Regions from separate parts of the Turicibacter sp. H121 genome, predicted to be linked through region 2. Evidence: a T-box and tRNA genes for the amino acid it is inferred to sense, from the RefSeq annotation. Region 2 holds a T-box; the other regions hold tRNA genes.
What was found. A T-box is a leader RNA that pairs with one kind of tRNA and senses whether it is charged. The one in region 2 lies ahead of asnS (asparagine--tRNA ligase), so its partner is inferred to be a tRNA-Asn.
Positions count from the first base shown of each region.

Region 1: it has a tRNA-Asn gene. The T-box ahead of asnS (asparagine--tRNA ligase) is inferred to sense a tRNA for this amino acid. The anticodon was not compared.
Region 3: it has a tRNA-Asn gene. The T-box ahead of asnS (asparagine--tRNA ligase) is inferred to sense a tRNA for this amino acid. The anticodon was not compared.

Region 1 covers NZ_CP013476.1:952,540-954,778, reverse strand. The annotation lists rRNA gene AT726_RS04690 (23S ribosomal RNA) at 1-1,175, shown strand, start outside; rRNA gene rrf (5S ribosomal RNA) at 1,228-1,336, shown strand; tRNA gene AT726_RS04680 (tRNA-Asn) at 1,349-1,425, shown strand; tRNA gene AT726_RS04675 (tRNA-Glu) at 1,439-1,515, shown strand; tRNA gene AT726_RS04670 (tRNA-Val) at 1,522-1,597, shown strand; tRNA gene AT726_RS04665 (tRNA-Thr) at 1,611-1,686, shown strand; tRNA gene AT726_RS04660 (tRNA-Tyr) at 1,690-1,774, shown strand; tRNA gene AT726_RS04655 (tRNA-Gln) at 1,784-1,858, shown strand; tRNA gene AT726_RS04650 (tRNA-Lys) at 1,864-1,939, shown strand; tRNA gene AT726_RS04645 (tRNA-Leu) at 1,979-2,067, shown strand; tRNA gene AT726_RS04640 (tRNA-Arg) at 2,076-2,152, shown strand; tRNA gene AT726_RS04635 (tRNA-Pro) at 2,161-2,237, shown strand.
Region 2 covers NZ_CP013476.1:1,284,960-1,287,198, forward strand. The annotation lists T-box leader at 315-538, shown strand; gene asnS (asparagine--tRNA ligase) at 774-2,165, shown strand.
Region 3 covers NZ_CP013476.1:481,086-483,324, forward strand. The annotation lists gene AT726_RS02175 (CoA-disulfide reductase) at 1-191, opposite strand, end outside; tRNA gene AT726_RS02180 (tRNA-Gly) at 290-363, opposite strand; tRNA gene AT726_RS02185 (tRNA-His) at 368-443, opposite strand; tRNA gene AT726_RS02190 (tRNA-Trp) at 446-519, opposite strand; tRNA gene AT726_RS02195 (tRNA-Thr) at 534-609, opposite strand; tRNA gene AT726_RS02200 (tRNA-Val) at 622-697, opposite strand; tRNA gene AT726_RS02205 (tRNA-Glu) at 704-780, opposite strand; tRNA gene AT726_RS02210 (tRNA-Asn) at 794-870, opposite strand; rRNA gene rrf (5S ribosomal RNA) at 877-985, opposite strand; tRNA gene AT726_RS02220 (tRNA-Leu) at 995-1,083, opposite strand; tRNA gene AT726_RS02225 (tRNA-Lys) at 1,123-1,198, opposite strand; tRNA gene AT726_RS02230 (tRNA-Gln) at 1,204-1,278, opposite strand; tRNA gene AT726_RS02235 (tRNA-Tyr) at 1,288-1,372, opposite strand; tRNA gene AT726_RS02240 (tRNA-Thr) at 1,376-1,451, opposite strand; tRNA gene AT726_RS02245 (tRNA-Val) at 1,465-1,540, opposite strand; tRNA gene AT726_RS02250 (tRNA-Phe) at 1,547-1,622, opposite strand; tRNA gene AT726_RS02255 (tRNA-Asp) at 1,633-1,708, opposite strand; tRNA gene AT726_RS02260 (tRNA-Met) at 1,712-1,787, opposite strand; tRNA gene AT726_RS02265 (tRNA-Ser) at 1,809-1,901, opposite strand; tRNA gene AT726_RS02270 (tRNA-Met) at 1,921-1,997, opposite strand; tRNA gene AT726_RS02275 (tRNA-Ala) at 2,024-2,099, opposite strand; tRNA gene AT726_RS02280 (tRNA-Pro) at 2,116-2,192, opposite strand; tRNA gene AT726_RS02285 (tRNA-Asn) at 2,200-2,239, opposite strand, start outside.

The DNA of each region.
Region 1 (2,239 bases), 330 kb from region 2:
CGGGAGAAGGGGTGCTTGTGAAAGCAAGCCGCAGTGAATAGGCCCAGGCGACTGTTTATCAAAAACACAGGTCTCTGCTAAACCGCAAGGTGATGTATAGGGGCTGACGCCTGCCCGGTGCTGGAAGGTTAAGAGGAGAGGTTAGCGCAAGCGAAGCTTTGAATTGAAGCCCCAGTAAACGGCGGCCGTAACTATAACGGTCCTAAGGTAGCGAAATTCCTTGTCGGGTAAGTTCCGACCCGCACGAAAGGCGTAACGATCTGGGCGCTGTCTCAACAAGAGACTCGGTGAAATCATAGTACCTGTGAAGATGCAGGTTACCCGCGACAGGACGGAAAGACCCCGTGGAGCTTTACTGTAGCTTGATATTGAGCACTGGTGGCACATGTACAGGATAGGTAGGAGACGAAGAAACCAGGACGCCAGTCTTGGTGGAGTCGCTGTTGGGATACTACCCTTGTGTCACTGGGGTTCTAACCCGTGGCCCTTATCGGGTCAGGGAACAGTGTCAGGTGGGCAGTTTGACTGGGGCGGTCGCCTCCCAAAGAGTAACGGAGGCGCCCAAAGGTTCCCTCAGAATGGTTGGAAATCATTCGAAGAGTGTAAAGGCAGAAGGGAGCTTGACTGCGAGACCTACAAGTCGAGCAGGGACGAAAGTCGGGCTTAGTGATCCGGCGGTACCGAATGGAAGGGCCGTCGCTCAACGGATAAAAGCTACCCCGGGGATAACAGGCTGATCTCCCCCAAGAGTTCACATCGACGGGGAGGTTTGGCACCTCGATGTCGGCTCATCGCATCCTGGGGCTGTAGTCGGTCCCAAGGGTTGGGCTGTTCGCCCATTAAAGCGGTACGCGAGCTGGGTTCAGAACGTCGTGAGACAGTTCGGTCCCTATCCGTCGTGGGCGTAGGAAATTTGAGAGGAGCTGTCCTTAGTACGAGAGGACCGGGATGGACACACCGCTGGTGTACCAGTTGTTCTGCCAGGAGCATAGCTGGGTAGCTACGTGTGGACGGGATAAACGCTGAAAGCATCTAAGCGTGAAGCCCCCCTCAAGATGAGATTTCCCATTCGAAAGAAGTAAGATCCCTTGAAGACGACGAGGTTGATAGGTCAGGAGTGGAAGTGTGGTGACACATGGAGCGGACTGATACTAATCGATCGAGGACTTAACCAAAGAAACTGAAGAAGATATCTAGTTTTGGAAGATTAACAACATCTTTCAATGGTCTAGTGATGATGGCAAGGAGGGCACACCTGTTCCCATACCGAACACAGAAGTTAAGCTCCTTAGCGCCGAGGGTAGTATGCAAGTGCGAGAGTAGGACGTCGCTGGGCCAAAATAAAACTGCCTCAATAGCTCAGTTGGTTAGAGCACTTGACTGTTAATCAAGGGGTCCTAGGTTCGAGTCCTAGTTGGGGCGCCATTAATTACTTAATGGCCCGTTGGTGAAGCGGTTTAACACACATGCCTTTCACGCATGCATACACGGGTTCGAATCCCGTACGGGTCACCATTAAGTGGAGGATTAGCTCAGCTGGGAGAGCATCTGCCTTACAAGCAGAGGGTCGGCGGTTCGAGCCCGTCATCCTCCACCATAATTAAATAAATGCCGGAATAGCTCAATTGGTAGAGCAACTGACTTGTAATCAGTAGGTTGCGGGTTCAAGTCCTGCTTCCGGCACCAGCTGGTGGGGTAGCGAAGTGGCTAAACGCGGCGGACTGTAAATCCGCTCTCTCCGAGTTCGGCGGTTCGAATCCGTCCCCCACCACCACTTTAATCATGGGCTATAGCCAAGCGGTAAGGCAACGGACTTTGACTCCGTCATGCGCTGGTTCGAATCCAGCTAGCCCAGCCAATGATGTCCTGCTAGCTCAGTTGGTAGAGCATCTGACTTTTAATCAGAGGGTCAGAGGTTCGAGTCCTCTGCAGGACACCATTTTCAAAAAAAAGGCGCGTGCCTTGAAATAAACGAAATGCCTGGGTGGCGGAACTGGTAGACGCACAGGACTTAAAATCCTGCGGGTGGTGACACCCGTGCCGGTTCGATTCCGGCCCTAGGCACCAACTAAATAGCGCCCATAGCTCAATTGGATAGAGCGTTTGACTACGGATCAAAAGGTTAGGGGTTCGACTCCTCTTGGGCGCGCCATAAAAATTCGGGAAGTGGCTCAGCTTGGTAGAGCACCTGGTTTGGGACCAGGGGGTCGCAGGTTCGAATCCTGTCTTCCCGACCATT
Region 2 (2,239 bases):
TATAAATTATTGGAGTAATGAATATGGAGGAGACATAGTATATGTTGACGAATTATTTGTTAAAGAGTCATATCGTAGTAAGTGAATTAGCACAAAATTTTTTAAATATTTAGAACAAAATGATACAATTTGTTTGGAAACAATATGACAAAATAAAAAAGCACAACTCTTTTATGAAAAGAATAATTTTTCTATTTACGAGAATATTTTTTACTTCAAAAAATTAAACTAAAATGACAGAATATATTTTTTGATAATTCTGGGGATAATTATTGACTAATAATGACTTACAGTATAATATCTTAATTAAGTAAATACTTACGTTGAAAAGGAGAGTAGCTTTTAATTAAGTTATAGCGAATCAGGGACGGTGGAAGCCTGATATGGCGTTGAAAGTGAAGAACACCTTGGAGTTACTTACCGAAAGCAAAATTGTGAGTAGACTAAGTCGTAGATCCTGCGTTAAAGGTAAAGGGTAAGAACAGATTAGTTCTTAAACTAGGGTGGTACCGCGGATCAACAGTCATTCGTCCCTTTTGGGCGAAGACTGTTTTTTTGTTGCCCGAGGTGATTCTCAATAACTTATCCACAAATTCAAAAAAAGCATTTGAAATTTCATCTATAGGAATTTAAACATTAGACAATCTAGATTATGTATGTTTTTCCTTGACAAAATACTTATTAGAGAAGTTTAAAGTTTAATTTGATTTGTGGATATCTTTGAAATATCCAAGCAACAAAATATTGATTTATTATAAAAGGAGGACCTCTTAATGGAAAAAATCGTTGTACGTCAATTATTTAGAAACTTAGATCGTTATGCTAACCAAATCGTTGAATTAAACGGATGGGTTCGTAATAACCGTGCTCAAAAATCATTTGGATTCTTAATGGTGAATGATGGTTCATTCTTCGAGACAATCCAAGTTGTTTATGAGGAAAACTTAGAAAACTTTAAAGAAGTTCAAAAGTTCCGTGTTGGTTCAGCAGTCACAGTTCGTGGATTAGTAGTGCCAACACCAGATGCTAAACAACCATTTGAAATCAAAGCACAGGAGGTAATTTTAGAAGGCGATTGTCCTGAAGATTACCCAATCCAACCAAAACGCCACACACGTGAATTCTTACGTGAAGTTGCACACTTACGCCCACGCACAAACTTATTCGCTGCAGTATTCCGTGTTCGCTCTTTAGTTGCTCATGCTATTCACAGCTACTTCCAAGAGCAAAATTTCGTTTATGTTCATACACCAATTATCACGGGATCTGATGCTGAAGGTGCGGGAGAAATGTTCCAAGTGACAACATTAGATTTTAACAATGTTCCACGTACTGAAGAAGGAGCAGTTGATTTCAAACAAGACTTCTTCGCTAAATCAACAAATTTAACAGTATCAGGACAATTAGAAGCTGAAACATTCGCATTGGCTTTACGTGATGTATACACATTCGGACCAACATTCCGTGCAGAAAACTCTAATACTCAACGCCATGCCGCTGAATTCTGGATGATTGAACCAGAAATTGCATTTGCTGACTTACAAGATGATATGGATTTAGCAGAAGGTATGGTTAAATATATTATCAACTACGTATTAGAGCATGCTCCAGAAGAAATGGCATTCTTTGATCAATTCGTAAGCAAAGGAGTTTTAGAGCGTGTTAAAGCAGTAGCAGCATCTGATTTCAAACGCCTTCCATATACAGAAGCAATCGAAATCTTATTACAAGCTTATAAAAAATTCGAAAACCCAGTATCTTGGGGAATTGACTTATCAACAGAACATGAACGTTACTTAACTGATGAAGTATTTAAAGCACCAGTTTTCGTAACAGACTATCCAAAAGATATCAAAGCCTTCTACATGCGTTTAAATGATGATCAAAAAACTGTTGCTGCGATGGACCTTTTAGTACCAGGTGTTGGTGAATTAATCGGTGGTTCACAACGTGAAGAACGTTTAGAAATCCTAGAACAACGTATGGACGAAATCGGAGTACCAAAAGAAGAATTAGATTGGTATTTAGATTTACGCCGTTATGGTGGAGTCAAACATGCTGGATTCGGTTTAGGGTTTGAACGTATGATCATGTACATCACAGGAGTAGAAAATATCCGTGATGTAGTCCCATTCCCACGTACACCTAAAAATGCAGAATTCTAAAATACTAAAAACTCTCGTGCAAACGAGAGTTTTAATTTTGTAAAATGTGTAATAGCATATATAGTGGGCATTAT
Region 3 (2,239 bases), 800 kb from region 2:
TCAACCGTTCTAGCAATCATCTTTTGTGAATCTTCAAAGAAGTTTCCAACAAAATACGGTAAACCACATGCACCAAAAGAAACATGTCTAGACTTTTCATATACTGTGATTTGTGCTTCTTTATTAGCACGTTTTAATTTAGCTGCTGCACTCATTCCTGCAGCAACACCACCTACAATAATGACTTTCATAATAAACCTCCTTAGGTTAGAAAATTTCATCATAGCTTATAATCTATCCATATGAAATGTAGCAAAAAAAACACCCCGAAGGATGTTAATAATCATATTGGAGCGGGTGAAGAGAATCGAACTCTCACAGTCAGCTTGGAAGGCTGAAGTTCTACCATTAAACTACACCCGCGTATTGGGGCGACTGATGGGAATCGAACCCACGAATGTCGGAGCCACAATCCGATGCGTTAACCACTTCGCCACAATCGCCATGGCAGGGGTGGCAGGAATCGAACCCACACTAACGGTTTTGGAGACCGCTGTTCTACCGTTAAACTACACCCCTAATTATTTAATTAATGGTGCCGGAAGCAGGACTTGAACCCGCAACCTACTGATTACAAGTCAGTTGCTCTACCAATTGAGCTATTCCGGCATTTGTTTGATATGGTGGAGGATGACGGGCTCGAACCGCCGACCCTCTGCTTGTAAGGCAGATGCTCTCCCAGCTGAGCTAATCCTCCACTTAATGGTGACCCGTACGGGATTCGAACCCGTGTATGCATGCGTGAAAGGCATGTGTGTTAAACCGCTTCACCAACGGGCCATTAAGTAATTAATGGCGCCCCAACTAGGACTCGAACCTAGGACCCCTTGATTAACAGTCAAGTGCTCTAACCAACTGAGCTATTGAGGCATTTTTGCCTAGCGACGTCCTACTCTCGCACTTGCGTACTACCCTCGGCGCTAAGGAGCTTAACTTCTGTGTTCGGTATGGGAACAGGTGTGACCTCCTTGCCATCATCACTAGACTATTTAATTGGTGCCTAGGGCCGGAATCGAACCGGCACGGGTGTCACCACCCGCAGGATTTTAAGTCCTGTGCGTCTACCAGTTCCGCCACCCAGGCATTTCGTTTATTTCAAGGCACGCGCCTATTTTTTGAAAATGGTGTCCTGCAGAGGACTCGAACCTCTGACCCTCTGATTAAAAGTCAGATGCTCTACCAACTGAGCTAGCAGGACATCATTGGCTGGGCTAGCTGGATTCGAACCAGCGCATGACGGAGTCAAAGTCCGTTGCCTTACCGCTTGGCTATAGCCCATGATTAAAGTGGTGGTGGGGGACGGATTCGAACCGCCGAACTCGGAGAGAGCGGATTTACAGTCCGCCGCGTTTAGCCACTTCGCTACCCCACCAGCTGGTGCCGGAAGCAGGACTTGAACCCGCAACCTACTGATTACAAGTCAGTTGCTCTACCAATTGAGCTATTCCGGCATTTATTTAATTATGGTGGAGGATGACGGGCTCGAACCGCCGACCCTCTGCTTGTAAGGCAGATGCTCTCCCAGCTGAGCTAATCCTCCACTTAATGGTGGCTTGGGACGGAATCGAACCGCCGACACAAGGATTTTCAGTCCTTTGCTCTACCGACTGAGCTACCAAGCCTTTTTTAAAATGGCGGTCCAGACGGGAATCGAACCCGCGATCTCCTGCGTGACAGGCAGGCATGTTAACCGCTACACCACTGGACCTTTTGGTTGCGGGGACAGGACTTGAACCTGCGACCTTCGGGTTATGAGCCCGACGAGCTACCAACTGCTCCACCCCGCGATGTTATATTTAAATTTAATATGGCGGAGGAAGAGGGATTCGAACCCCCGCGACGCTTTCACGCCCTGTCGGTTTTCAAGACCGATCCCTTCAGCCGGACTTGGGTATTCCTCCATTTTATCCATATTCTCTTTGGTAGCGGAGGAGGGACTCGAACCCCCAACCTCACGGGTATGAACCGTACGCTCTAGCCAGTTGAGCTACTCCGCCATTTATTGTATTTGCTAATATTTAATTGGTGGAGACTAGGGGGATCGAACCCCTGACCTCCTGCGTGCAAGGCAGGCGCTCTCCCAGCTGAGCTAAGTCCCCATGGGTATTTATTTAATGGTCGGGAAGACAGGATTCGAACCTGCGACCCCCTGGTCCCAAACCAGGTGCTCTACCAAGCTGAGCCACTTCCCGAGTTTTATGGCGCCCCAACTAGGACTCGAACCTAGGACCCCTTGATT